DNA from 2 places in the Anoxybacillus andreesenii genome. Region 1 is predicted to be linked to the other one. Evidence: riboswitches for the same ligand, from Rfam matches in the RefSeq annotation. Region 1 holds a riboswitch; the other holds the start of a gene.

The links. Region 1 has a riboswitch for thiamine pyrophosphate ahead of tenA (thiaminase II). Riboswitches for the same ligand answer to the same signal wherever they lie in the genome.
Region 2: linked by a shared signal. The riboswitch ahead of thiT (energy-coupled thiamine transporter ThiT) and the one ahead of tenA (thiaminase II) in region 1 are both predicted to bind thiamine pyrophosphate.

What each region holds. Positions count from the first base shown of each region.
Region 1 is NZ_JAUSTU010000028.1:16,784-32,155, reverse strand. It holds gene J2S07_RS18785 (ArsR/SmtB family transcription factor) at 1-199, opposite strand, end outside; gene J2S07_RS18780 (CadD family cadmium resistance transporter) at 373-1,029, opposite strand; gene J2S07_RS18775 (FMN-dependent NADH-azoreductase) at 2,040-2,675, shown strand; gene psiE (phosphate-starvation-inducible protein PsiE) at 2,854-3,276, shown strand; TPP riboswitch at 3,324-3,430, shown strand; TPP riboswitch at 3,503-3,591, shown strand; gene tenA (thiaminase II) at 3,663-4,352, shown strand; gene J2S07_RS18760 (ABC transporter ATP-binding protein) at 4,349-5,086, shown strand; gene J2S07_RS18755 (ABC transporter permease) at 5,073-5,876, shown strand; gene J2S07_RS18750 (ABC transporter substrate-binding protein) at 5,869-6,852, shown strand; gene thiW (energy coupling factor transporter S component ThiW) at 6,939-7,460, shown strand; gene thiD (bifunctional hydroxymethylpyrimidine kinase/phosphomethylpyrimidine kinase) at 7,429-8,241, shown strand; gene thiM (hydroxyethylthiazole kinase) at 8,256-9,059, shown strand; gene thiE (thiamine phosphate synthase) at 9,056-9,673, shown strand; gene J2S07_RS18725 (hypothetical protein) at 9,830-10,012, opposite strand; gene J2S07_RS18720 (TIGR02679 family protein) at 10,230-11,519, opposite strand; gene J2S07_RS18715 (TIGR02680 family protein) at 11,512-15,372, opposite strand, start outside.
Region 2 is NZ_JAUSTU010000014.1:33,862-49,233, reverse strand. It holds gene J2S07_RS14670 (response regulator) at 1-823, opposite strand, end outside; gene J2S07_RS14665 (hypothetical protein) at 959-1,108, opposite strand; gene J2S07_RS14660 (hypothetical protein) at 1,357-1,932, opposite strand; gene J2S07_RS14655 (DUF6954 family protein) at 2,100-2,285, opposite strand; gene J2S07_RS14650 (hypothetical protein) at 2,304-2,597, opposite strand; gene J2S07_RS14645 (aminoacyl-tRNA hydrolase) at 2,637-3,002, opposite strand; gene J2S07_RS14640 (cell wall hydrolase) at 3,245-3,814, shown strand; gene J2S07_RS14635 (hypothetical protein) at 3,984-4,229, shown strand; gene qoxD (cytochrome aa3 quinol oxidase subunit IV) at 4,268-4,549, opposite strand; gene qoxC (cytochrome aa3 quinol oxidase subunit III) at 4,551-5,147, opposite strand; gene qoxB (cytochrome aa3 quinol oxidase subunit I) at 5,144-7,093, opposite strand; gene qoxA (cytochrome aa3 quinol oxidase subunit II) at 7,154-8,071, opposite strand; gene J2S07_RS14610 (VanW family protein) at 8,355-9,236, shown strand; gene thiT (energy-coupled thiamine transporter ThiT) at 9,294-9,890, opposite strand; TPP riboswitch at 9,958-10,057, opposite strand; gene J2S07_RS14600 (hypothetical protein) at 10,215-11,456, shown strand; gene J2S07_RS14595 (alanyl-tRNA editing protein) at 11,502-12,713, opposite strand; gene J2S07_RS14590 (hypothetical protein) at 12,848-13,021, shown strand; gene J2S07_RS14585 (aspartate kinase) at 13,140-14,501, opposite strand; gene J2S07_RS14580 (MFS transporter) at 14,753-15,372, shown strand, end outside.

The sequences.
Region 1 (15,372 bases):
CAATGATATTAGCTACATCACACACACAAAGCTCATCATCTTGACATAATGCATAGGAAATTTTTGCCCTATTTTCATCTGCAAGTGCTTTAAATAATTGAGAAACACTAGATATATCTTCTTTTTGCATCTCACCTTGTATTCGTTTGACTTTTGCTTCGTCATAACAATAAATATCACAAGTATCTTTCTTACTCATTACTCATTATCCCTCCTTTTATTCAAGTATATGTTTGAATGTATTATATATTATTACCCTAACATTATTCAAATATTTATTTGAATAATGGACAAAAAAATAAAATAACTCAATAAATTCCATATCAAACCAACTTATATTAGCAAATGATCATAACGATCAAAACTATTACATTATTTGAATAGATTTATCAATGAAGTAAATAGTTCATTTTCTAGCATGATATATATTCCCAATCCTATAAATACAATTGGAATAATCCATCGCCCGTATTTCTCAAGTGTTTCAGAAACAAATCTGAATCTCGCAAGACGGTAACCCAGTAAACACCAAATTGCAACCATTATAAAGAATGTAACTACAGTAATAATTAATTGATTTGTTTCTAACGTTGAAAAAATCGGAACATAAATTCCAATATTGTCTCCACCATTAGCAAAAGTGATAAAGGCTACACTTAAATAAAACTTATTAAATTTGTTTAACCTAGAAAGAATATTATCATCATCATCATCTTCACCTTTGATGAACAGTCTAACTCCTAAATACATTGGAATTAGGCCAAGTAAACCAACCCATTGATCAGCAAGAAGTGTTATCCCAAAGGTTGCTAAAAGACTGATTAAAACTAGAAGTGCAAAACCTAGATATTGACCAATTACTATATCTCTTGAGTTAATACGTTTCGAAACCTTGTTAACCGTTTGACCATTACTTGTTTTAGATTGTGACCTTGCCATAGAGAATAACATCATCAAGACAAAAATATCATCAATATTGGTTACAATAAAAGCACCAAGAGCAGAGATGATTATTAAAATTAAATCCACCTGATTCAACCCCTTTATTTTTTATTAATAATTTAATACTCATTAACATTCAAATATTTATTTGAATGTTAAATTTCATTTTCTATTTTACGTTTACATAAACAAATAGTCAAATGTATATTTGAATAAAGAATAAATCGACATGAAATTAGCACTTTGAAACTAAAAAAGGATGATTACTTTTCTATTAGGTAATCATCCTTTTTGGTTATCCAACCATTATTTATTATGAACTGTTACTGTAAATACCATGTAACCCTCTGGACTGTCAGGATCATAAGAGTCGATTTTTATTGCTTCTTTCTGAGTATCCGGACCATCTATTCTGGGGATTTTTGGTATTGTTTATATCTAATTGGGAACGTTCCGTTAGGTTTGGTTTGGGTGTACAACAATTATCAGTCATAATTTCTCCTATATTTCACAATAACATTGTTAATTAACTTACTATGTATTATCAATAACTTTCTTTATAGGTGTTACTCAATTATATGGCCCGATTGCGGAGGAATAATCTTCTTGAAAATCAATCAAATTGGATAACAACTATAACATTTTTGTTTCTAAAATCTATGTTTTTTATCTTTTATCACCAGAATGTTTGAAGTGGAAGGAATAAATTAGGAGCATACATATTAGATATATCTAAAATGTGCGGTCTTTATCACAGCAATGTTTATGCTATATAACCTAAATATAAGACAAAAGCGGCAGTTGGTTCGCCCTCTTTCCTTTCTACCTTCTTCTTAAGATTATCTCTATCTAGGCCAACTTCATGCTCATTAGACATCCAATCTTCCCCTCTCTTAACAAATAAAAGTGGAGCAAAATAGAGGCTCCACTTCTATATATATAGGAATTCCTTTCAAATTATTGATGTTTTTAACATGATCTGAGAAATTTTACTGATCGGTTCTCTGAGCAAAATATTTATACTTTCCCCCATTATGATGTTAATATAATAATTCATGATGAATATTAATTAAGTAGGTAAAGGAGCTTATACATCTATGTCGAATATACTTGTAGTCAAAGCAAATAACCGCCCAGATGGCGTTTCAACAAAAATGTACGAAACCTTCGTATCCGAGGCGTCACAAATAGATGGTTTGAATTTAACAACTATTGACCTGTTCTCAGAAAACATGCCTTACTTTGGTCAAGATACACTGAATGCGTTCGGTAAACTTCAAAGCGGTGAAGAAATGACGGAAAACGAAGCGGCATCACTTGCTGCTCTCAATAAATCTCGTGAGCTGTTATCAGCTGCTGATCTGGTTGTTTTCGCATTCCCATTATGGAACTTAACGATTCCTGCTACATTACAAACATTCATTGATTACACTTATGGTGCAGGCTACTCATTTAAATACAATGAACAGGGCCAATTAGTCAGCTTAATGACAGATAAAAAATACATCGTATTAAACGCGCGTGGTGGTATCTACTCTACCCCAGAAGCAGCGCCAACGGAAATGGCTGTTAACTATGTTAACAATGTAATGAGCGGAATCTATGGTATGCAAAAAATCGGGGAAGTCATCATTGAAGGTCACAACGCTAACCCAGCCAAAGCTGAAGAGATCATTGCTGCAGGTTTAGAGGAAGTAAAAGCTTTAGTTCAAAAATTATTCGTATTAGCATAATGAAAAAAGTGACTGAAGCCTTGGTCTTCGTCACTTTATTTTTTTTTAAAAAAAGAACTACACCTTTATTAGAATGCATCATGAATGGAATCGAAATATTTTTCACGGATAATTAACATACCTCCTCTAGTTTGGATCACTTTCTTCCGTTATGATAACTTTGAGGAGGACGACAAGTATGGAGAAAAGAAAATCGGAGCCGAAGATAAAGATAACGATTGACCGGATTTTACAATGGGGGCTTAATATTGCTCTAGTCTCTTTAGCGCTCATTCTCTGCGGACTATTAGTAAAAGAAACGATTCACCTAACCCAACTTGCTTTCTTTGAATCTAGCCCCACCGCTTATTTTGAACTATTAGAAGGAATTCTCGTCTTCTTTCTATATTTTGAATTCATTGCCATGATTGTGAAGTATTTTCAAGAGGATTATCACTTCCCGCTCCGCTACTTTATGTATATTGGGATTACCGCGATGGTTCGTTTGATTGTCGTGGATCATGAAGATGCACAGCAAACCTTGCTATTTTCTGTGAGCATCCTTGTTCTCGTCATTAGCTATGTTCTCATTCACTACATGCATACAAAAATTAAACGCTAAAGGGTTGAAAGGAATAATTAACCATGCTATGATTGATTTCAAGTTCATATGAACACTAGGGGAGTCTTTTTGAAGACTGAGATTGAACAGATGTTCTAGACCCTTTGAACCTGATACAGTTTGCACTGTCGGAGGGAAGTGGCCATGGTTAGATGATGACAAAATCTAAAGCCTCCACTTCTGCTGTGGAGGCTTTTCGTTTTGATTTTCAAAAAATAATAGAGTATTTGTCTACTAGGGGCGCCATTTGGCTGAGAAGTACCCTTTGAACCTGATCTAGTTCGCACTAGCGGAGGGAAGTAGTTTGCATGAATGCATGTGTTTGCAAACCGCTTTCCACTTTTGGAAGGCGGTTTTATTTTCCAAAAAACAAGGAGGAATTCACAATGAAAACAGTTCAAACGAAAAAATTCACAGAAAGGCTTTATGACAATGTTCAGTCCATTTGGGAGAAGAATCATCAGCACCCTTTTGTCCAGGGAATCGGTAAGGGAACGCTTGAGCGAGAGAAATTTATTTATTACATGAAGCAGGATTACGTATATTTAATCGACTATGCCAAGCTCTTCTCTGCTGCTGTTATGAAGGCAACCGATCTTGAGACAATGGGAAAATTCGCAAAAATTCTTGATGAAACCTTGAATTTCGAAATGGAGCTTCACCGTCAATTTGCGGCTGAATTCGGCATCAGCCGTGCAGAGCTTGAGGCAACAAGGCCTACACCTGTCAACCTCGCCTACACAAGATATATGCTCCATGTCGCACAAAATGGCAGCCTTGCTGAAGTCGTCTCCTGTCTTCTTCCATGCGCATGGGATTATTGGGAAATAGGCAAGCTTTTGCGAAAGCAGTATGGACATCAACTTGATACTAATCCATATGCCAAGTGGATTGAAACGTATGATTCGAACACTTTTGGCGAAGGGGCGAAATGGCTTATTGAACTAATGGATGCGCTTGCTGACGGAAAGCCGGAACGTGAGCTTGCTAGATTAGAAGAGCATTTTCAAATGACTTCGAAATATGAGTATTTATTCTGGGACATGAATTATCATAAGCAGGACTGGCCGATATGACCCTAATCATAAAGAATCTTTCCTATACGTACCCAAATCACAAAAAACCAACTATTTCGGAAGTTCACGTAACAGTGAAAAAGGGAGAATTCATCTCCCTCATTGGTAAGAGTGGTTCAGGAAAAAGTACGCTCCTTAAGCTCATCACAGGTATCTTGTATCAAGACGCAGGTGATATCAAGCTGAACGACCGATCAATAACGCTTGGGGATGTTGGTTATATGCCACAGCAGGATCTCTTGCTGCCGTGGCGGACGGTCCTTGAGAACATCATGCTCCCAGTCGAAATCCAAAAGAATTCACATCTCACAAGAGAGGAAGTGCGCAAATGGCTCGAGCGTGCAGGATTGGCGGGATATGAACAAGCTTATCCTAACCAGTTATCTGGCGGGATGAGACAGCGGGTGTCTTTCTTGAGGGCGATGATAACGGGCAAAGATTTGCTCCTTCTGGACGAACCATTTGGTGCCCTTGACTCATTTACGAAAAAAGAAATGCAGACATGGCTTCTATCGATATGGCGTGATTCTAAAAAAACAATTTTCTTTATCACCCATGATCTAGAGGAGGCATGTTATTTATCCGATCGCATCCTCTTGCTTAAGCCGGATCATCCGATGGAGGAAATCGTAGTTGGGCTTCCGAGACCACGCCCTTCCGATATCGTGTATACATCAAAACTTGTCGAACTTCGACACAAATTGGAGAAAAAGATGACAGATGAAAAACCTTAAGCAATGGCTCAAGCATTATCGCCTATTTATTGGACTCTTGTTGTTGATGCTCGTCATGTTACAGTTGGTCGTACAGAGTAATCTCGTCCCTGCCTTCATCATCCCTGCCCCATCAAAAGTGATCGAGCACATTTTGGAAAACTGGAGGATCCTCCTATTTGATCATTTATGGGCAACTATGCTCGAATTTACTATTGGCTTTACACTTGCTGCCATTGCTGGAATTGCACTTGCAGTTGGAATGTTCTTTTCAAAGACGATTGAAAAAATGATCTATCCCTTCGTCCTCATGTCCCAGATGATTCCGATTATTGCCCTATCACCTATTTTCGTTCTTTGGTTTGGGTATTCTCTGTGGAGCAAAGTGGCAGTGACGATTCTGATGTCTTTTTTCCCAATTGTCGTATCTTCCTTTGATGGTTTAAGAGCTTGTGATAAGGGTTATATCGAACTACTGCGATCCATGGGGGCCAATAACAAGCAAATCTTTATGAAGCTACATATCCCAATGGCGCTTCCCTCCTTGTTTTCTGGACTGAAGATAGGAATGGTCTATGCACTTGTGGGGGCAACGATTGGTGAATGGCTTGGCGCAAGTGAAGGTCTTGGATTTTATAGCCGTCGCATGTCGGGTGACCTGAATGCTGATGGGGTCTTTGCCGCAATTGTGCTATTGACCATCATCGGTCTAATCCTTTTTGGTGTTGCGACCATGATAGAAAGAAAGGTTCTAAGCTGGAAAAACGGAAGTTCAATAATAAATCAATCTGGAGTTGAAGAAAATGAATAAAAGTTTTAAATGGTTTTTGCTGTTGCTCATTGTCGGTTTCGTAAGTGGCTGTTCAAAGGATAACGAAACCAAACTAGAAAAGATGAGCATTATGCTAGATTGGTATCCAAATGCTGTCCATTCAGCGATTTATGTGGCACAGGAGAAGGGTTATTTTGCTGAAGAAGGTCTAGATGTCAATATCGAAATGCCGGCCGACACTAATGATCCTTTAAAACTTGCTGCCACTGGAAAAGTTGACTTGGCGATAAGCTATCAAACACAGCTCCTGCTATCTCGTTCTGAGGGAATCCCCGTCGTTTCGGTTGCAGCACTCGTTCGGCATTCATTAGACGGAATTATGTACAAAAAGGAGCTCGGCATTCAATCACCGAAGGATTTAGAAGGAAAAAATGTCGGCTACCCATCTGCAAGTGTCAGTGAGGCCGTAGTGAAAACAATGGTCAATGCAGACGGAGGTAAGGAAAAAAATGTGAAACTCACCGATGTCGGCTGGGATCTAATGCCAGCACTTGCGACTAACAATGTCGATGCGATCGTCGGGGCTTATATTAACCACGAACTCGTCCTTTTAAATAAGGAAGGGTACAATGTCGACATCTTCCCTCTTACCGAGTTCGGAGTTCCAGATAATTACGAGCTTATTCTTGTGACTGGTGAGGAAACGCTTAAGAAAAAAGAGTCGTCAATTAAGAAATTCTGGAGGGCACTATCAAAGGCACAAGCAGATGTTAAGCAGGATCCTGCAAGTGGATTAAAGGTATTGCTGGATCATGAAAATGGAAACTTCCCATTAGATAAAAAGGTAGAACAGGAAAGCCTAGATATCCTGCTGCCATTAATGGAAGATAAGTCTCTCCCATTTGGCTATCAAGAAGAGAAGGTTTGGCAGGACGTTGCCGATTGGTTGTTTGAAACGAATGTAATGAAAGAAAAAGTCGACCCTGCTCAGGCTTTTATCAATATTTTAGAATAGTAAATTCTTTTTTAAAAGACCGAGAAGATTTGGTCTGCTCTAGATCATAGCAAACTACTAGAAATTAATCAGAGAGGATGCTTTGAATGAACAAGACGCATAAATTAACGCTGACTGCACTGATCGCCGCAGTCACCACCATTACGAGCAGCATGATCTATATTCCCGTCGGCTTTGCGAAAATTTTTCCGATTCAGCATTTTGCCAACGTCTTATCTGCGGTTCTGCTTGGACCGGGGTACGCTGTAGCACAAGCATTTGTGTCGTCCTTACTGCGCAATATGATGGGAACAGGAAGCCTATTTGCTTTTCCAGGAAGCATGATTGGCGCACTTTTTGCCGCTCTCCTCTATCAAAAAACGAAAAAATTATCTCTTGCTGCAGTTGGCGAGGTTTTTGGGACGGGGATTGTTGGGGCTATGACCACTTATCCGATTGCTGTGCTCTTATTAGGACAAGAGGCCACCCTATTCGGCCTCGTACCAGCTTTTGCCATCAGTAGTTTCACGGGTGCCTTGATGGGATACGGACTCTTAAAAATAATGACTCGCAATCACGCTATTGGAGGGATGCTTTATGAAAACAGCACTAACAATCGCAGGCTCTGATTCAGGAGGCGGCGCTGGTATCCAAGCTGATTTAAAAGCCTTCGCCGCAAACGGAGTGTTTGGCATGTCAGTCATCACAGCTGTTACTGCGCAAAATACACAAGAGGTTCGCTCTGTCCAAAATATCGATCCTGCTATTATCCGGGATCAAATAGAAGCGGTTTTTGATGACCTTCCTGTCGATGCTGTCAAAATTGGGATGCTTTCCTCCGCTGATATTGTTCGTACAGTTGCTGAAGCGCTGAAGAAATATTCACCAGAGTTAGTCGTCCTTGATCCTGTAATGGTGTCAAAAGGTGGGCATCATCTGCTTGAGCAAGATGCGATTCAGGCCCTTAAGGAGCAAATCATTCCGATTGCATCGATTGTCACACCAAACATACCAGAAGCAGAAGTGCTTACAGGCAAAAGGATATTAACACAAGAAGATATGAAGGAAGCATGTATAACGATAAAGACGCTAGGTTGTCGTACCGTACTTCTTAAAGGGGGACATTTTGATGGACCGCCCCATGATTTATTTTTTGATGGTGAAGAATTTCATTGGATCGAGGGCGAGCGCATTATCACGAAAAATACACATGGCACGGGCTGCACCCTGTCTTCTGCCATTGCTGCTAATCTAGCAAAGGGGGCTTCAATGCTTGAAGCTGTGAAACAAGCAAAACAGTTTATTACGATAGCGATTCTGCACAGTCTATCACTCGGGCACGGCCATGGACCAACCAACCATTTTTATGAACTGTATCAAAAGGCTAATTTGAAAAATTCTCGATATTAGAAAGGGCGATCAAGATGCTTACTGCTTCCATTAAGAATTTATTTGCGAAAGTACGAAAAACCGAACCGCTTATCCACCATTTGACCAATACGGTGACGATTAATGATTGCGCCAATGTAACACTTGCCATCGGTGGCTCTCCTGTGATGGCCACAAGTATCCAGGAGGTGGCAAATATGGTGCAGCTCGCTAACGCTCTTGTGATTAATTTTGGTACGATTGACGACGAAATGTATGAGGCTATGTTAGTTGCAGGGAAAGCTGCGAAGAATAGAGGTATTCCCATTGTATTTGATCCTGTTGGTGTAGGAGCTACCCCCTTCCGCACCAACCGGGCAAAAGAATTCATCGAACAGGTCAACGTCTCGATAGTAAGAGGAAACGCCTCTGAGGTGTATGCGTTAATTGGCGGCAAAGCACAAACGCGGGGTGTGGATGCTGGTGATGTCGCCATTTCAAAAACCGAACTTGCTGTGAAGGCAGCGAAGGAGCTTGCTGCGATTGTCGTTATCAGCGGTGAACAGGATGTTGTTTCTGATGGGACAAATACGGTTTGCATCCGAAACGGTGATGTGTGGCTGACCAAAATCACTGGAACAGGCTGTACCACAGCATCATTAATTGCTTGTTTTGCCGCTGTCACTGATGATTGGTTTAAAGCAGCGATTGCGGGCATGTCAGTGATGAGTCTCGCTGGTGAACTTGCCAAAAAGAAGCTGAAGGATAACGATGGAATTGGTACCTACCGGGTGAAGTTGATGGATGAAATTTTTCTAATGGATGGTGAACGTTGGGAGGAAGGAGTTCGTTTATCTTGAAAATCGATTACCAGCTTTATTTAGTAACAGAAGAATCTGTACCCGTTGAAGAACTTTTATCGATTGTGGAAGAGGCAATTCAAGGCGGGGTGACCACGGTTCAGCTACGAGAAAAAAAGAATTCAGGCAGAGTTTTTTATGAGAAAGCAGTTAAGTTAAAGGCATTGACTGAGAAATATCAAGTACCACTCTTTATTAATGACCGAGTGGATATTGCCCTTGCAGTGAGGGCAGATGGTATCCACATTGGCCAGCAGGATTTGCCGCTTCATGAGGTGAAAAAAATAGTCCCTTCCTCGATGCTGGTTGGGGTCTCCTGTGGTACGGTGGAGGAAGCATTAGCTGCAGAAAAGGGTGGTGCCGACTATATTGGTGTCGGAGCCGTTTTTCCGACAAAATCAAAGAAAAATGCGAAGGTACTTGAAGATGGCCTGTTGAAGAAAATTACTCGAGCTGTTTCAATCCCTGTTGTTGCTATTGGCGGAATAAATCTAGAAAATGTATCATTCATTCGGAACCATGACATTGCTGGTATAGCAGTTGTGTCAGAGATTATGAAAGCGGAAGAGCCACATGAAGCAGCGAGGCTGCTACGGGATAAGCTAAGGGGATGAAGGGGCTGAGTGTCCCTCTCCCCTTTTTTTGATGTTTCTTGAAGTTAATTTGGAAAGTTATCTCGATGGGGCCAGTTTAGTTGTTTTTTAATTTGTAGATTTGACGGGAGTGCTCAGAAATCATCTGATCGTAATACTCTAAATCAAGTTTCGTTGTCATATTGTCCTTAATCCTTTTACCTCTTCAACAACGGTATCTACTTTTTCCTCAAGTCTGTCAAGCCGTTCATTTGTTTCAGAAATCTTTACATTTGTCGCTGCCACTACTTGCGTTAGCTGCTGGACGGAATTCTCTAGGCTGTCTAGCTTGTCCAAAATAAGTTGAAGTACTTTTTCCAATTTATTTTCCACCTCCTTCAATTTATCGTTTATTATAGCAGGTTTTTGTTGAGGGTTGTCGATTAAATGGTAAAAAGACAAGCAAGTTCCCTAACGAGAAATCCAGCTTGTCTTTTTGTTGCCCCTGCCAAGGATCTTTATTGTAGCATTTCCAAACGAAGGATTTAAGTGATTGATGAAATACGGGCAGACACTTCTGCAGTTATTGAATATGGTCCTATGTTTCCAAAGAATTATTTCTTATATCATCAATCAATCTTCCAACTATCGCCTCTTGATAGCCTGCCTTCATGCTAGCTTTCATTAAACTGACCAGCTCCTTCCACTCACTAGTTGTACTAAGCCGTTCAATTTTCGAAAACCGATTAGAAATATCCTCATTCGATTTTGTTGTCTCATACGCTTCTACATCCATTCTCCAAATGTGTAGTTGCTTCCCATACCTTTTCTTCAGCTTATCCGCAATGAGAATTCCTTCTGGATCGAGGTCACCAGAGTAATGCAGTGTACACCCTGTTTGAGCGAGTTCATCGAGTAAGTGCCAGCTTGCTGCACGTAGCTGTCCATGTGTACAAATAATAGGAGCAGCGGGTACAGCATCCATGACTGTGGAACAAACGCTTGAATTCTCAATAATCCAAACATGCGATCCCTTTGCTGGCCAAACTTTGTCCACCTTAACAAGCTCCTTGAGCGGCATATTCAATACGGACTGGGTGTCAACCGCTGCTTGCCAAACAGGATGAACACCACCTGTAGATGAGGCCAAAAGCCCTTGACAGGTGACAAAATTCCATAAATCATCACGCATAATTCCATATTCTGCAAGTAAATCATTTAATTCTTCTACCGATTTTGGCATCATAGCCTGGTCGTTCCCTTTGTTCCTCTGATCAACATATAAACAATGTAGAAGCATTTTGCCCGCCGTCTCATTAGGATCAAAATAATGGGGGTTACCCGTTATTCTTTGTGCGAAGACAGGGAGGCGTTCGTATTTTCCCTGCTCCGGAAGCTTTGAAAATGCTGTACATACATGAACTAATTTCTCAACTAACCCTTCTTTATCTTGTTTATAGAGGGACCAAATCCACCTTGTATCAGGAGATTTCGCTACAATCCAATCAATCCAGAAAAAATCAGGCACAAGTACCTTTAAATCATCTATAAATTGTTTTTCCTCGGCTTGTTCTCGCTCTATTTCTTCTTTTTTCGTCAAAATGGACTCTTGTAATAATTCCTCCATTAGCTTTAGAAGATCGTAATCAGCAAATCCTGTAGATCTAAGTTCCTTCTCAAACGCCGCTAAACCGATACTTCCTTTTTTTATAAGCTCATCAGTAGGAATACCTAGAAAGCCAGCGATAGATTCTAATTCCTTCTGTTGGAAGGAATTAATGGGTACGTTTCCCCCTACTCTTCCCAGTGAACGATATTTCTCCTTAAATAAGGAAAATAACTTCAAAAATCCAGGTTCTTCCTTAAAAATATCGATACGCTTATTCATTTGTTACCAGTTCCTCCACCAGTATCTTATTATCAAAAACCAATGATCTCTGTTTTCCATCCCACTCATAACGTATGACCGTCACGTAGTCCGCATTCTTTGGACGAACTAATTCACAAATGGAAAGACTAGAGATGGTGTCATAATCTCCCCATAAGGCTTGAGAATTCATAATATAATTAAAGCCAAGCTGTTCGACAACCTCAAACATATCGCGAATATTATTCTCATCGACACCAGCAAATGCTTCATCTAATGAAATAATATACGGCGCCATCTCTCCCGCCTCCTTGTAGCGAGAGTAAGCAGCAGTAAAGAGCGGGATGTACATTGCCATCGCCTTTTCTCCACCACTAAATTTGAAAAAGGCATTATTTGTTAATTCTCTCTTTGGTTCATTTACCCGGCTATAGGATAATACGAAGGTAAACCACTTGCGATAGTCAAGCACTTCCTTTAATACTTGGTGGAGGGTAGAACCTTCATTGCGAAGCTGAATCAATTCCTTTGCTTTTGCAATCCGTGACTGGAAATGCATCGTAATGCGGTTTAAGTCCTCTTCATTCAAAAACTTACTATTTCTCTGAAGAAGCGCAACTAGATCACGGGTATCCATTTCTTGCTCAGATTCTGCTGTTAGCGGCTTCCAGGCAATAGAGAAAACTAAGCCAGACGAATTATCACGTGCAGCCATAATTCGGTCCATTTCTTTCACCCAGTCCTGAGCTCTTTTGATACGATTACGAAGCATGACACCCACCGAATTGACGATAATGTCCTCATAGAGCTGACGGTCCTGTTCATCAAGCCAACCTTTTTGCTCTTCCACCTCTTTTTGTAACGATGAGGATACATAATAAGGACTAACTCTTTGGCCGCGATATTCCATTTGAATGAGGCGTCTCGTAACCAGCTGACGATATTCATGCTTAAACGGTTCATAATGATCTCCATAATCTTCACTGAACCATTGAGGGATCTCGACATCCTCTGTGTATTCAAACATCCGATACTCTGTCAAATGAGGCTGCTCATTGAAAAATGTCTTGGTGAGCTGCTCGAGTAGTTTCGGGCGATCATACTTTGTCAAAACTGGCTCAAGCTTTGTCAGGATGGCTCCCATATCCACTGAATCAAGTTTCAAGAACCCTCGCTCAATTTCTTGGTTAACCATCCTTTCCCATTCCATCGACATGTTTTTCCAGAAGGTTTCTTCCTTTCTGGCGTCTTCCAGCTTTTCGATGCAGCGCTCTTGCTCTGATTCTTTTTTTGGAAGGGTTTGATGAATATGACGGATGGTTTCATCAGCTTCATTCCATAAATGTTGAACTTCCCGGATTCGCTTTCTGACTTCATCAATCCCTTTTAGCTGTAGCTGTTGTTCAATGGACAGAATGAGGGCTTTTAGCTTGGAAAGCTGATGGTCCTTATGATTTTGTTCTCCCTTAATCGAATCGAGTTCTTCCTTGATTTCTTCAATTTGAGTTCGAAGTGATTGCAAATGCTTGGCAATATATGAAATCTCAATTGATACATTCTTAAACTCCTGCAAACCACGAATATAGCTTCCAGCAGCCTTTAGTGCTGTCCTGATTTCATCCAGATTTAAGGAAATATTGAGATGAATCCCTTGATCTCGAAGCCTCTTTTTAACCAGTGATAAATTTTCATGCACTCGTTTCCACTGCCCATCAATGTTCTGAAGGAGCTCCTGCTCTCGCTTAATTTCTTGTTTTTTTGCCAATATCTGTTCGTGCAGCTCTTGAAGTTCCCGATCATGAGGAATCTCTTTTTTCCATTGCTCAATGAGTTGCAGCTCCGCATGAAGACCTTCTAGTTCTCTTTCAAGAACCGTTAGCTCATTTTGAAGCTGGTGAAGTTTTTCTGACCATAGTTGAATTTGCTCGCGTTGATGGCGTTTCCGCGCCGTGCGGCCAATGAATTTGGATGTACTTTCAGAAGGAGCATGTCCGACTAAGCAACCAATAGTATAAGAACCATCTACATCAATTGCGAACCCACTCCCATCTTTTTCAAGAGGAATGGAGCGCAGCACTTCATCAACAAGTTTGTTCGAAATAGGGCTCCCCTCATCAAGGTCTGGCATTAAGTAGTCAGCTAGCGTATGCCCAAGCAACTGTGGTTTAGGGACAATGAAAGCATCCTGTTCTGGACTCATTGGTCGCTCCGTGAGCAAGCTGTCAAGAATACCTGTTTTCTTCAGAGCTGATTCAATCCGCTCACGTTGCTCCTCTGTTACATGATCCTGAAATTCAACTGCAGCATAAAATGGGAGAAAAGCTTGTCCTTCTGCTGCGAGTTTTTCACGATGTTGTTCCGTTCCCCTTGCTCGATCAGGCTCCAGCATTTTCTGTGATTTGATTCGCTTAAGCTCAAATTCTGCTGCACTAATTTCTTCAAGCTTGTGTTTTCTTTTTTCGATAGTAATTGCTTCATCCTTTTTTACCTCGGCTGTATAAGAATGGATTCCTGAATAAAGCTTCTCAACTACCTCATCATAACGATTGATCTCGTATAGCCCTTGTAAGCTTCTCGCAATTTCCTGGCGAAGCTCGTTTGAGTAGAAAAATTTTGGATGCTCCTCGATCCATAGAAATACACTGCTTTCAAGCTTTTGCTGCTCAGATTCAAACCATTCCTGTAGATGATCCTGCTCCTTTAAATGCTCATCGAGTACTTTCTTCTTCTCCGATGATTCCCTTTGCAACCGGAGATGCTCCTCTTCAAGCCGTACTGCCTCCTCAGCCAATTTCTCTAAGCTAGCTAAAAGAATCCGATGATCCTCCGCTTCCTTCAACCAAATCGTGAAATCAAAGGCTTCGGAAGCGTTCCGTTCATAGTCCTCGATATTGACATCATGCTGATAAAAGGCGGCCTCATCTGCATCTAGAGACAGATCCTCCTGAAGATTATTAAGCTTACGTTCATTTAGTAATTGCTCCTGCTCGGTGTTTTCTTTTTCTTTCCATTTCTGATGAAGCTTTCTATTCCGTTCATCCCACTTTTGCTGAAGATGAGCTATTTCTTTGAGAATGGCTTCAACCTCGCCTTCTTTCTTTGCTTTATTGTCCTCCAATGACCAAACCTCATGTTTTTGGAGGGAGGTCTTTTCTTCCTCAGCTACAAACTTCTGTTGTTCAAACTTTTGCAAATCAGTCCTCAACTTCGACATTTCCTGCTCTAATCGGGCGTTCTGGTCCGTTAGTTCTTCAACTTTTTTCCTAGCAGTATGCGTTTTTTGGTCGGCTCCTTTCCATTGCTGGGCCCGTTCCGCTAAAATGTATTTGTTATAGCTGTCATAAGTTGAGACAAGCCGCCCAATGGATTCATTTTCCCGTTCTAATTGCTCCAATTGCTGAGCAGTTTGATCCATGCTTTCAATCGTATCTGATAGATGGCGCAGCTCATCATCCGTTAATGGCGGCAGGGCAGATTCAAGAATTTCATAGATCACCGTTGGCTTGAAATCCTTGGAAAGCTTTGGGCTCCTAAGCTGAATCAAGAGCTTAATAAGATCCTCATAAGCATCAATCGATTGAAATCCAAAGACATATTTATTCACTAGCTCCATATATTCTCGCTGTGAATGGACAACAAACCCCCCATGACCCACGCGGTTCTCCAATTCTTTCGCAGACAACGGGATCTTTTCACCGCCATGCTCTTGTGCAAGAGAAAAATCATGGCCGATTCGGCGGTTGTCCGTAAGAATGAAATACCAGGATTTTATCCCCTTGTTTCGCTTTGCCTGCATACCGATTCCCGTTGTGATATACTGCCCGCTTCCCTGTTTTTTGTATTCCATGAACAAATAGCCTGTCCTCTCGTCACG
Region 2 (15,372 bases), on a different contig from region 1:
ACACCCAATTCTGCCCTTCAATATCGGCAACATACTCCCTCTCCGTCCGTTCATGCTTCTCCAGCGCCTCTGCCATCTTGTTATAGGCTTGAGCAATCTCCCCGATTTCATCATTTGCGACCATTTTTATCCGTGGAAGATTCTCAGAGCCATATTCGATACTGTTCATTACAGCCCGAATACTTTTAAATCTAAAGATGATGCTTTTGATCACCCACCGTGAAATTCCGTAACCGAATACAATAGCGAGGATTATAGATGAAAGGGCAATTTTCACATATAAATTATAGGAGGCCTCTGTGCTCGCCAATGTATCCTCCATAATCCTTTCCTGAATCGAAATTAATTCTTCACTTGTATTAATAATCTGCAAATATTGTTCATTGGAAGTCACAAATAGAGATGAAGCATGTTCAATATCATCAACGACTACCAAAGAGATCACTTGATCAACGGTTGTATTATACGCTTTGATTTGCGCATTAATATTGGCAAGCTGCAACTTAGCATCCTTGAATTGAATAATTTCTTTTAACACCGCTAGATCTTCATCAACCAATATTGATGCATCACGGATTTTTTGAATTTTATTTACTTTTTGCTCATTAGCGTTTTCAAAGACCATTTCATTCAATTCTCGATCAATATTCTTAATATTGACTCGGATGTGATTGATTAGCTTTATTTTTTGATAACGATCCTCTACAAGGTTACTAATTTCTTGATTTTGATTATTTAGCATTCCAACAATTAATGCTATTAAAATAGTAATTAGGATGATGACTGAACTGAAGCCTAAATATAGCCTTGTCGTATATTTCATCGTTTTTCCCCTTCAATTTTCTCACTGTTTTCACTATCAAATACTAGTAAACCATATTTTCACCCTGTTTTTAAGATTTATTGAAAAATTTGTGTAGAAAAGTCTGTTTTTTCGAAATATCAAAAAAAGGGCTGGTCAATCAGCCCCATTTTCCTTCTCTAATTCTAATTCATCCCTCATTCTTTCTTCTTCCTCATCCACGCTAATCCGTGCAATCTGTTCCACTAATTGATGATGTACCACATCCATATCTTCCTGACAGTGAAACGGCGATTTCTTGTTCAATATTGCCCCTCCTTGATTCATAACTGTTCCTTCTTAAAATCACCGTAAAATCATGAATTATTCCCACACAAGGCTATGTTAGTCTTCAGTGCTGATTTCAGCCTTATACGTGTACGTGAACGGGTTTTATTCGATACGAATAACGTAGTGAATGTACACGTATAAGGCGATATTAAGAGCAACAATTAAATATTACAGAGCCAATAACAAAAAAAGCCACCTCCTATATGAGAAGCAGCAATTCATGTCTATTCAAATTTCACTCCGATCAACTGGGAGACAGCTTTTGAAAATTTAGCCCAATTCTTTGGAAAGGATTGGAGTCCTTCACTCTCATACACTTTTCCTTTTGTCTTGAGCTTCACAGACCAGCTTGTCCCATCAAGAACAAGGGAATTTAATTGATAATCCCGCTCCCAATTCCAAATTTTCAAGCGAATGATCTCTTTCTTAAATTGCTCAACATCCCCAATATAGATCGTTCTTTCCTTGCGCTCTGGCGAAACACAGTCAATATTCCACTCGAAGAAAAAGAAACGATTCTGAGCAAAATCCACATGAATCTTATAGGTTGGTCCAGGGTAACAACCGATCATGGCTACCAAAGCAAGAAGCTCCTTCTCTTCGCGAATTGAAACAATATTATCCTCAACGGAAAATAAATCCTTCTTTCTGCTAACAACAGATTTCACATGGGAAACTTGGATAGGATTTTTTCTCGCATTTTTCATCTTCTCCATTTCATTCATTTCCTCACAAATGGAATGAAAGGACACCGGTCCATTCTTTTCAATAATGTCGAGAATAATTTCATACATATTCATGACTTAACCATTTCCTTCAAAAATTTATACAATTATTTTATCTAAATAGCATTTTTATTCAATAATAATGTATTCCTTTTACTTTGACTGTAACAAAACGCACGATTGTGAAAAAAAACAACAAAAAACCGCCCGATTTGAGCGGTTACCAGCAGTGCTTCGTAACTCTATTTGCTTAGTTTTTTTGCTAAGGCTCGATGTATGACGATAAGGACAACAAAAACCACGAGAACAATTAAGCTAGTAAGGAGTCTTTCCTTCATGCTGCCGTCTGCTAAAAGAATAGGACCGACTCCAAAATAAGCAACGAGGACATAAAAACAAGCGAACAAAACATGAACAATACCCTTCATCAAACCCCCTCCTATTGTTTACAGATCTCGTAGATTACCTACAAATAAAATATACACTAGAAATAATGTTAATACCATCGTCAGTCCGACCGTAAAGACACTTCTTAGAACGGCTTTCCAATCCTCTATACCGGTGAAACCAATGATCCCTAATAAAAGAATAATTAGATTGAAATAGAATAGAATTTTGAGGGGATGGATGCCAATCCATTTGAGGATTAGGGTTCGAATGGAGTTTGAAGCAAGTAGTAAGACAAAACCCAGATACATGAATAATAAATAGAAAGACCAGCGATTGAAAATTGGTCCCATGTTCACTCCCCCTCATAAATGCGATGAGGCACGCTTTAGTCAATATAAAGGAAAATCCCCGATGAATCTTTCTCCAATAATCCTCGGCATCGGAGGAAGGGAAATGACGGTTAGGGCCCCCTCAGGAACCTCTAGAAAGCTTCTGTCACGGATCACATAAAATCCATTTTCCTTTAATTTATGAAGCTCCCCCTCTGTTCCCTTTAGCACAATCTTGCTCATTCCTGACTGATACCATTCAACAAAATAATCAAAGTAATCAGGGAACTGACAGTTTTTTGCACTTACCATATTAATAGTTGATATCGTTGCCGCATGAGCTACCTGTGCAGCTACCTTCCCTGCATCCATATTTAAGTCACGGTTGATCACAAAATATTGAATGATTTCATTCTCATAATCCATGCTCACTTCCCCCTCCACCGCCAACGACTTTATTACTCCATTTATACTGTGAAGAGCTTATGATTATGTATTTTTTACCTTCACACCCTGTTAAAAATTATATTTCTATAATGTTACAAACTTTACTTTTTCGAAACCTGCCCCTTATGTAGCAAGGGTTTGGGCTTGTTGGAAAATTCTAGACGATGTTCCTATGAAACTATCATGTTACTGTAAGTATGAACTTAAAGGAGGTACACAGAATGAAAAAACTAGTATCCATCTTGGCGTTCTCAACGATGTTGTTTGTAGGTGCCACTAGCAGCTTTGCTGCAACACATACCGTTACTAAGGGAGAAACTTATTGGAAAATCAGTGTAAAGTATGGAGTGCCTGTTAATAAAGTAATGGCCGCAAACCATGCAAAGAGCGATTATTTAATGGTCGGACAGCAGTTGACAATCCCTAATTCAACCATTTCTGCTTCTGACAAAGATCTGCTAGCAAGATTAGTAGAAGCCGAAGCGAAAGGTGAGCCTTATGCAGGTAAGGTAGCTGTTGCCACAGTAATTTTGAATCGCGTGGATAGCAGTATCTTCCCAAATACCATTCGTGATGTGATTTACCAATCAGGTCAATTTACACCAGTTAGCAATGGAACCATTAATAATCCTGCCAGCAGTGCTTCAAAGCAAGCCGCAAATGAAGCATTGGCATTTCGCGGACAAGGAAATGGCTCATTATACTTCTATAATCCTAAGAAAACATCAAACACTTGGTTACGTTCTAAGACCGTTACAAAGAAAATTGGAAACCATGTATTTGCAAAATAAAAATCAAAACCAAAAAGCACCGCTCAAGGTTGGACAAGCTCTAACCTTGGGCGGTGCTTTTTATTATCTTAATATATCATGTCAATAAAAAATCCACTTTTAATATTGACAATTTTGTGAACAAAATGAATAATTTATATAAGAGCCAAAGAAGGAGGATGAACCAAACATGAATAAAAGAACCAGCATCCTATCAATCACACAGTATATTGGCCTTACCCTGCTATCCATTGGTCTTATTATTTTTTCCATCGGTTTCTTTGGAAGCGATTACAGTATTTTAACACCCATTGGAATTGGAACGATTGTCGCGGCGGTATTTATCTTTCTCATCGGTGCCTTTTTTGTGGCAACAGAGGAAATGCTATTCAAGACCCAGAGAGGGATAAGAAGCCTTCCCGAACAAAACAAATAAGGAGCATCCTTGTGGATGCTCCCCTTTCAGTACGCTTATTACATATCCCAAAGGAACAGAAATAAAGTTCCGAAGATCGTGACTAAAGCGATAAAAACCATGAAATAAACATTTCCATAAATCGACCATTTATCCTTCGTTTCACCAGCATGCATAAACACAATGAGCTGTAGAAGCGCCTGGACAAAAGCTGTTACAATAAGGATTGTCAGCCCTGCCGAAAAGGACAGGTCGAGGAAATATACCGCAAGCGCAACAGCCGTTAGAATCAGTGAAAAAACAAAGCCCATGATTTGTTTAGCTGGGAATAGTTCCTTCATCTTACATCATTCCTTTCAAATAGATGAAGCTGAAAATAAAGATCCAGACGACATCTAAGAAGTGCCAATACAAGGAGAAAATGAATGATTTATTGGCCGTTTCAGGTGTTAATCCACGTTTCTTCACCTGCAGGATGATTGCTAAGCCCCAGAATAAGCCGAAGGTAACGTGGGCTCCGTGGGTACCTAAGGTTGTTAATAGACTCGCCGTAAACGCACTGGTCTGTATTCCTGCTCCGATATGAACATAATGAACAAACTCATCAATTTCAAAGCCTAGGAAACCTAATCCTAATAGCAAGGTGATGGCAAAAAAGGTCAGCATCGCCTTTTTATTGCCGAGTCTCATCGCATGGATTGCAAGACCAATGACAAAGCTACTTGTTAACAGTAAAATCGTTTCAATTAAGACAGGAGTTATTTCAAAAATATCCGTCCCAGTAGGTCCATGACCTGTTCGATTGCTTAACGTAAAGTATACGGTAAACAAGGTAGCAAACAGCATGATCTCGGCTCCAAGGAAAATCCAAAAGCCAAAGATATTCACACTATTTTGATTCGTACTATATTCAAGAGGCTGCGAATGATCTAGTTTCATAGGTTTGCACCCCCTATTTTTCCTTCAGTTTCTTTAATTTCTTCCACTGAAACATAATGTCCATGATCCTTTTCAAATGAGCGATATGCCATGCAAGCGAAGATACCAATCGTTGCAATAATCAACAGTGGCCAGATCGCAAAGACAAAGGAGAAGCCCCAAACAAAAAAGATCGAGCACATGATAAATGGAAGACCACTATTATTAGGCATGTGAATTTTTTTAACCTTATCAGGAAATAGCACATGGCCCTTTTTCTTCGCATCCCAGAATGGTTCAATGGACTCAACCTGTGGTGTCACAGCAAAGTTGTATTCTGGAACCGGTGTATTTGTAGCCCATTCTAATGTACGTGCATCCCATGGGTCTGAACCGATGTTTCTTGGTGAATAACGAATACTGTAGTAGACGTTGTACACGATTAATACAAAAGCGAGCGCCATAATTCCAGCACCGACGAAGGAAACCATATTAAATGCTCCATAGCCTGTTGCTTCTGAATATGTGTACATGCGACGTGCTTGACCGTCTAATCCAGTGATATACATTGGGAAGAATGCGAGCACAAAGCCGATAGATAGAAGCCAGAACGTCCATTTTCCAATTCGCTCATTGAGCATGAAACCGAACATTTTTGGCCAGTAATAAGTGAGACCAGCGAGCATCGCAAACACAACACCAGGAATAATCGTATTGTGGAAATGAGCGACTAGGAACATCGTATTATGATATTGATAGTCGGCTGCTGACATTGCAAGCATAACCCCAGTTACCCCACCAATTGTGAATAGTGGAATAAAGCCAATCGAGTATAGCATTGGTACAGTAAAGCGAATTTTCCCCTTCCACATCGTGAACAGCCAGTTGAAAATTTTCACTCCGGTTGGAACAGAAATCGCCATCGTCGTGATGGAGAAGAAGCTGTTCGATGCTGCTCCTTGACCCATGGTAAAGAAATGGTGCGCCCAAACTAAACAGGAAAGCACGGAAATCATCACCATTGATGCAACCATTGATTTATAGCCGTATAAATTTTTACCCGAGAAGGTAGAAATAATTTCACTATAGATACCAAAGGCAGGCAAGATTAAGATGTACACCTCAGGATGTCCCCAAACCCAGAAGAGGTTCGCCCAAAGCATATCCATACCACCATTTGTACTAGCAAAGAAATGGGTACCAAATAATCGATCCATCGTTCCCATTGCTAAAGCAACTGTCAATACTGGAAAGACGGTTACAACGATTAAGTTTGCTACTAATGTAGCCCATGTGAACATTGGCATTTTCATGAGTGTCATGCCAGGTGCTCTCATTTTGAGAATCGTCGTAATCATATTGATCCCCGTCATCAACGAGCCAATCCCCGAGATTTGCAGGGCAATCATATAATAATTCGTCCCCACTGATTCACTGAAATCATTCCCCGCTAGCGGAAAATAAGAAGTCCAGCCGGCATCAGGTGAACCACCAATGACGAAGGAAATATTGAATAGCATTGCTCCCATAAAGAATAGCCAGAAGCTAATCGCATTCAGACGTGGGAACGCAACATCCCGTGCCCCGATTTGTAATGGAACGACATAGTTCATGAACGCAAAAATAAATGGCATCGCCATGAACATGATCATTACCACACCATGGGTGGTGAAAATCTCATTATAATGCTGGGCATCCAAAAGCTTATTGTCAGGTACTGCCAGCTGAGCACGCATCATGATGGCATCGGCACCACCACGGAATAACATCAATAAGGCAGAAATTAAATACATCAAACCGATTCGTTTATGATCAACGGTAGTAAGCCATTCACGCCATAAATAGCCCCATTTTTTGAAATATGTTAAGCCAACAATGATCCCGATCAAAGTTAGACCGATAGCAACCATTGATGCATAAATCGCTGGGCTAGGATTAGGAATGGCAAATCGTTCAAAAAATTCCATCCGTCATGTTCTCCTTTCAGGAAGTATCCTTTTTTAGAAAACTAGCATTCTCTAAAAAAATCATTCTTCATGAGTATTATTCTCTCCATGTTCCTCATTTGTTGTCATATGATCAGAATGTCCTTCGTGCTCCATTGAGCTGGATGAACCGTGATCATGTTCAGGAGCCGGAGCAAACGATAAATGTGTTCCAGTAAATGTCATTTGGCCAAGATGACCAGGTTTCAATAGTTCATTATATTTTTCTTCTGTGAGTGGTTTTGCTGTTTCCTTAACTTCTTTTACCCAATCGTCAAAGTCTGCCTGTGACATGGCCGTTACGTTGAACGTATTCTCCGCAAAGCCTTTCCCACTGAAGTTGGCGTTTCGTCCCATATATTCACCAGGCTCATCTGCCGCTAAATGCAAGGTCGTGATCATGTCGGCCATCGCATATTTCTGACCACCTAACTGTGGAATCCAGAAGCTCGTAATTGGACCATTCGAATACAGTCTAAATTCAAGTGGTCGATCGGTTGGGATATATAAATAGTTAACCGTCTCAATATTTTCTTCAGGATAACTAAAATGCCATTTCCAATCAGAAGAAGAGGCGTAGACCACCAATGGTTCCTGATCCTCATAGCCTTGAGGCGTGGCCTCTACGATATAGTTACTTTGAACGGAAACATAGGAAAAATAAGCAACAATAAGAATTGGAATTCCAACACATATTGCTTCAACCCATTTATTTCCTTCCATATGAGGTGGTTCATAATCCTCTGGTAAATTCGAAGCACGGTATTTTACTAACACAAAAATTAAAATAACAAATACAACAACAACAATGAACGACATAATGCCGATAGACAACAGAATGTCATGTGCTTGTCGTTCAGCCTGTGGTCCTTTTGGGTCGAGTACCATTAATGGTTCGCAACCTGTTAACACAGTGAAAATAGTGAAAATAGCCGCTAATATAGCCCATTTCCTTTTCATTTTGGGGCTCCTTTCCTTTTGATTTGTACATACAAACGAATGATTTGCATGTAAACTTTTTCACAATATATAGTAAGAGTAATTGATCTGCATTAATAATATTACCACGAGTTAAACGTAAGAAAGTGTGACGAATTTAGGAAGGATTATTTTTACACTAAATGTAAACATTCCTATTCCTGTATATTTTGTACCATAGTCCCCTACGATTTGTTTTTGTACACGAATATTTTTGGGTGATTATCGAAAAATAAAGACGGACATCTGCTATTGGGGAGGCAACATGAAATTGTCGTGGATATTAGGGCTGCTATTATTAGTCATTCAAAACCAAATGCTTCAACCTTTTACCCTCTTTGAAAATAATGAAACACTATCCGTCGTGAATCGCGAGGACTTTATTTTAGGGGTTCCAGGAGTGAAACTTTTGAATATGGAAAGGCTTGAGGAATTCACTACTCAAGTGGATATACAAGTCAAAAAAGCTCCAGTAGATGCGACCATCGATCCTGCGGGGAGAATCATTCCCGAGAAAGTGGGCTACATGCTTAACAAACCAATTCTTAAGGAGAAGTTTTCTCGCTATTTTTATGAAAATGGTCCTGCTACTGTCGAGGTTCCGAAGAACATCATTTATCCTAAGATCGATAGCGAGCTTCTCTCACATATACGGACCAACAGAATTGGCCAATATATTACTTACTTTAATGCCAGCCACAAATCACGCTCTCATAATATTGCCTTAGCAACAGCAGCCATTAATAATCGTGTCTTGTTTCCAGGGGAGGTATTTTCCTTTAATGAAGTGGTCGGTAAGCGTACCCAAGAAAGAGGCTATATGAAAGCTCCTGAAATTGTCAAAGGAGAATTCACCGAAGGGGTTGGCGGTGGAATTTGCCAGGTTTCCTCCACCCTCTTTAACGCCGTCGATCGCTCAGGGATGACCATTTTGGAGAGATACTCCCATAGTAGAAAGGTACCTTACGTACCGCCCGGGCGGGATGCCACGGTGAGCTGGTATGGGCCAGACTTCACATTCAAAAATGAATATAATCAGCCTATATTAATTCGCGCTAGAGCCTTTAACGGCAAGGTCGTTGTATTTGTATATTCATCTGATTCCATCAATAATGAACCAAGGAATGTCCCAGGGATTTTACAATAGAGAAACCAAAAAAACCTCTTCCAACAACTATTGAAAGAGGTTTTTCTGCAATTGATATTAAGACGCATTTTTTTCTGAGTGGAGTTTAATCCCGTTTCTTTGTATCAATCTTGGTGCTGTTGCTAACAGAGCTACTGTTACAATAGAGCATAGAATCGCTGAGCCAAGCATGCTTCCACCATTGATTATGAGTGAATAGATTGCCGGCGACATGCCCTCTGGTGCAGACTTACCCCAAAAAATGATCCCTGCAAGAAAGTGCCAAAAGTATCTTGCAGCACTTCCAACGAAAATAGCTACCACTGCCCAAACCAGCTCCAGCTTGGTGTCTCCTTTTTGTAAATGAGACTGAATCTTTTCAAAGAAAAGCCCTGCAAATCCTATAAAGGCAAAGGCGATGAAATATTCAATCAAAAATTGAATAGGTGTTAAAATATAGGCATCTCCCACCGCCACCTGAAGCAGGCCCCAAATAAAGCCAGCAACGAAGGTTATCTTAACCCCCCAACGGAAAGCCAAGATAAACATGGGTACCATTGCCACTGAGATGGAAATCCAAGGACCTAGCTTAATTGAAGGCAGAAGATCCAAAATAAGTGCAAAAGCAGCAAAAAATGAAGCTTCAATCATAGCAACCAATCTCATTTTTTTCATAAAAAATCTCCCCTTTTCCAAAACGAAAAAACCCCAAGGGAGAACTTGTATAAAAGACGGATAGGATTCACCCGTCATTCCACAATCCCTGCGCTAGAATTATCTAACAGGTTCGAAGGGTCAGAACAAACGTTCACTCTCAGCCTAAAGCTCCCCTTGTGGTTTCCGCTTCTTTAATTGTCCCATCTAGTATAGCTCATTAATCCCTATTTGTGTAGTGGTTATTTTAAAAGATTTTGAAAACAAGGGTTCTTTCCTTTCATAACTCGAAGAGATGAGGAAAATACTATACATAGTGACAAGAATAACTTTAAGAGGTGGATGATGAGGAAAAGTGTTGTAAGCCTACTAATTTTTGTCCTTGTTGTATCCTTTTCTAATGGAATAGACGTTTCTGCAAGGAATCGGACGAAGGCGGCATTCATACGGGATGGGAACCTGTGGCTATTGTTGGATAATCAGGAGACACAAATTACAAAGTCTAGAAATGTCCATGGGATCCAGTGGTCCCATGACGGAAAATGGATTCTTTATCAAATGCAAGCCCCTTCCCAGTTTGAGCCAAATAAAATACAAAATGAAATATGGGTGTATCATTTAGAAACCTCTGAAAAGAAGCGGATCTTTTATGACGGTTACGAGCCTCAATGGGCCCCTAATAAAGCGGTTGTCGCTTTTCAAGATAATGGAGTTCTTAATATCTCGAACCTTAAAGAATTCCGAAATGTTGCCTTAGGTGTCTATGGCTTCACCTGGCTTCCAGACGGGAGTGGCTTCCTCATGTCCTCACGAGCAAATCTCAATCCAGATGGATGGACGAACCCTGTTCTTTATGAGAAAAAACTCGCGAAAAATTGGGATGAAATTAATCTCTTTGCCAATGTAAAGGAGTTTTTTGTCGTACCAAAGGATCTGCGAGTCGATAATAAAAATGTTATGTCAATTAATGTAGATTCCTTTCTTTTTTCACCCAGCAAGAAATGGATTTCGTTTATCGTTTCGCCAACAGCTTCATTAGCCATGGATAGCAATATGCTTTGTGCTATTTCTAGCGATGGAGAACGTTTCGAGACCTTGGACGAAATGATACTCGGCGTGGGCGAACCGAAATGGGCACCTTCGAAGGATATTTTGGCCTATATTGCTGGTGGAGGAAGGATTGTGTTTGGTTTCAGAGGCAAGGATTTGAAATACAAGGAGTTTCCAGTCGCCTCCTTAACCCCATCGAATTACGCCGAGCTTAATTTTACTTGGGTTAGCAACAGCTCGATCGTAACCTCTAGGGTCGAGGCAAAGGACTGGTCCAATGAATTTTCAGAGCATCCCCTTCCATCTCTTTATTCTGTTCACCTAAACAAGGACCATCAAACGAAAATTATAGAGCCTCCAAGCGGCTACGGAGATTATGATCCCCAATTTATAAGAAGCATGAACAAACTGATCTGGTTTCGTGGCACCTCCATTACAGACAGCAATCGCAATGTTTGGTTCTCCGATGCGGATGGCTCCAATGCAAAGCTGTGGTTGAAAAATGTTGATGCTATTGAGTTTTATGAAGAAAAGTAGACAAATATTTGTGGTCACATAACCCTTATGTGACCACGAAAAAATCTATTGGATCATAGTTTCACGAATGATACTTTCGATTTTAGCTAATAATTCCTCCCCAGTTATGACCGCTTCTCCCCCACCTTGTGCGGAACGTTCACTTCCTCCTCCTTTACCATGAATAAGTGGGAGGATTTGTTGCACCATTTCCTTCATGTTAACGGAGGCATCGGCATCACGAGCACAAACGAATTGGAGCTTGTCCTCATTCTCCGCAACCAAAAAGAGATTAATTCCCCGATGCTGAAGGGTGATGATTTTTGCTAGCTGTTGAAGCTCTTTTATTGTTCGATCCTTAAACACTTTCTTGATTACAGGTGTCCCATTCCATTCTTCCAGCGATGTCCATAAGGTTTCTGCTTCGTATCGCAGCATTTCTTCTTTAAGCTCATCCACTGTTTTGCCGAGGGTTTTATTCACTTCCAAAAGCTTTTGAACGGCACTTTCCATTTCCTGCTCAGGAGCACTTAACATCTGACAAAGCTTAAGCACAATCGAATGCTTTTGTTCTAACTGCTTGAGAACCCTATTCCCACAGACGAATTGAAGGCGAACCTGTTTCTTTTGACGCTCCCAAGCGAGAATTTTGATAGAGCCTACTTGACCAGTGGAGCTTGGATGAGTTCCGCCGCAGCCATTATAGTCAAATTCAGGAATAATAACGAGGCGGATATCCTCTGAAACAGATAGTTCTTTTCGCAAATTGTATTGGAGTGCTTCCTCCATTGTTACCCATTTCGTTTCAATCCCTCGATTTTCCAAAATAATCTCGTTTGCCCGTTTCTCCACTTGAGAGATCATATCGGTTGTCAAATTCTCCGTGTTGAGATCGATCGTTGAAATTTCCTTTCCCAAGTGAAAGCTCACTGTTTGAACCCCAAAGAGTTCAACAAATGCTGCTGTTAATATGTGTTGCCCGGAATGCTGCTGCATATGATCGAAACGGCGTTCCCAATCGACAACTCCTTCAATTTCATCGATTTGCTTAAGCTCTGTCGTGACATAATGTCGAATTTCTCCATCTATTTCCTCAACGTTAGTGACCTGAATTCCATTTAGTGACCCTTTATCAAATGGCTGTCCACCACCAGTAGGGTAAAACGCTGTTTTATCTAAAACAACATACCGATTTCCATTTTCATCCTGCTTTTGACACAATCCTTTGGCTGTAAACTTCTTTTGATAAACATTCTTGTAATATAGTTTCTCTGTCAATTTCTAGATCCTCACTTTTTGTAAATTTCTCTATTCCCATTATGAAGAAAATTTTACTAAAAATACAGAAATATGTATAAATATTTTTCTACAGGTGATCATATAGGTGATGCTAGAGGAAAGGAGGTCATGGAATGGATGTTACAATGAGTTCTGCTGAAGTGCTTGAGGAAATTAGGCGTTTGAATACGAGTGGATCTAGCTTAAGTAAGAAACATGTGAAAAGAACGCATCCACAGCTCATGAGAAGTGCGCTACATTATTTCCCTGATTGGGACAGTGCAATCGAAAGAAGTATTTCTAGCTAAAACTTATGTTGTAACGTTACATAGCTATGGCCATAAGAAAAGCGGAGGCGGCTTGTTTAGCCCCAACAAACACGAAAAAACAACACGCCTGACTTTTTGGCGTGTTGTTTTCCCCTGGTCACACAGGTACAGCTACGAAAAATTCCTCGTAAATGGCCTGAACCGCTCGTCTTTCATTCGCTTCCTTAACCCCAAACATCATGCTTACCTCTGAGGACCCCTGATTAATCATTTCAATATTTACGCCAGCATTAGCAAGTGCCTTGGCCGCTCTGGCCGTCGTTCCAACGTTATGTCGCATTCCTTCACCGACGATCATAAGAAGGGCCAGGTCATGCTCCACTTTTACCTCATCCGCCGCTAGCTCCGACTTAATCCGGTTGATAATATCCTCTTCTGTATATTGGTCCATCTGATTTTGCCTTAATATGACCGTAATATCATCGATTCCAGAGGGCGTATGCTCATAGGACAACCCATAATCCTCTAGAATCATTAAAAGCCTGCGCCCAAAGCCAATCTCTCTATTCATTAAGTACTTGCTTACATAAATGCTGCAAAAGCCTTTATCACTTGCAATTCCAACCACTGGACCATTGATATTTTCCCTTTTATTTACAATCCTTGTTCCAGGCGCCGAAGGATTGTTCGTATTTTTCACATTGACGGGAATTCCAGCACGAAAGGCAGGAATAAGAGCTTCGTCATGAAAAACGGAAAAGCCTGCATAGGATAGCTCCCGCATTTCCCGATAAGTAAGAACAGTAATTTCCTTTGGATTCGGTACAATCGTAGGATTCACCGAATAAACAGCATCCACATCAGTAAAGTTCTCATACAAATCAGCCTTCACACCATTGGCTAATATGGAACCAGTTATATCGGAGCCACTTCGTGAAAAGGTGACAACTTCGCCTTCCTTTGTAAAGCCAAAAAATCCCGGGAAAATGATGATTCCAGCTCGATCACGTAAAGAAAATAAATTCTCATAGGATTCCGGCAGCACCTGTGCATTTCCAGATTCGTCTGTAACAAAAAGGCCAGCATCCTTTGGATTTACATAATGGGCGTCAATACCCCTGCTTTGAAAAAATTTCGCAACAAGCTTTGCATTGTTATCCTCTCCGCTTGCTTTCACCGCATCCAAATAGCGATTGCGACTGGTTTTATCTCCATTCAATAATTCCCTGAAATTATCATTAATCTCTTCGATAATATCATTTGGAAGTTCTAGCTCCTTGGCAATACTCTCATACCGCTCGAGCACACAAGCCAATGGTTCGCCATAATCCTCATTGCGTAAGGCCTTTTCTGCGCACTCGATTAACAAATCCGTTACTTTAATATCCTGTCCATATCTCTTGCCTGGTGCAGAAACAACAACGACTTTTCGATTTGAATCTGCCATCACAATGTTTAATACTTTTTCAAGCTGAGCTCCAGTCGCTAAGGAAGAGCCACCGAACTTCACTACCTTCATCACGGACATCCCCTGTTTTGTTAAAATTTAGTTCTTATTATCACTCGAAACCTAAAAAGAATCAAGAGTTTTTTCTCCCCTGTGTATACATTTGTCCTTTTAGGGTGGAAAATAGCTCTAGAGGTGTTTTTATAACACAAGAGAACTAAATCTTAATAAATGTATTTTTGCCTAAAATCATGTAAACTAATATTTAGCATTTCTAAATAATTTGGGTTGTTGTTCTATCTTCCCAAGGGAAAGGAGTACTCATGAGTCAATCAATCGCAAAGGGGCAATCACAGAACCAGCTCCAACAAGACAAAATTTGGACGAGAGATTTCACTTTAATTGTCATGTCCAATTTTTTTATTTTCCTTGGATTTCAAATGACCTTGCCTACCATTCCCCTTTTTGTCGAGGAATTGGGAGGAAATGATCAATTAATTGGAGTTGTTGTTGGGATATTCACATTCTCGGCCCTTCTGATTCGACCAATGGCAGGAAGAGCACTTGAGATAAGGGGACGACGGTTCGTTTATGCGACCGGATTGGGTATTTTTGTTCTTTCCGTTGGATCCTATGGGCTCTTACATAGCTTATTGTTTTTATTTATGATGAGGATGATTCAAGGAGTAGGTTGGGGCTTTTCGACAACTGCTTCGGGAACAATAGCTACTGACCTTATTCCTGCCCACCGAAGAGGAGAAGGGATGGGCTACTATGGCCTCTCTGGAAATATCGCGCTCGCCATCGGTCCAACCTTGGGTCTTGCTTTAGCGGGCAGAATATCCTTTACTCAACTATTTCTCATTTGCGCCGTACTCGGTTTAATGGCACTTATATTCTCTTCATTTATTCGCTACAAAAAGGTAGAACCTGTTGCCGTACC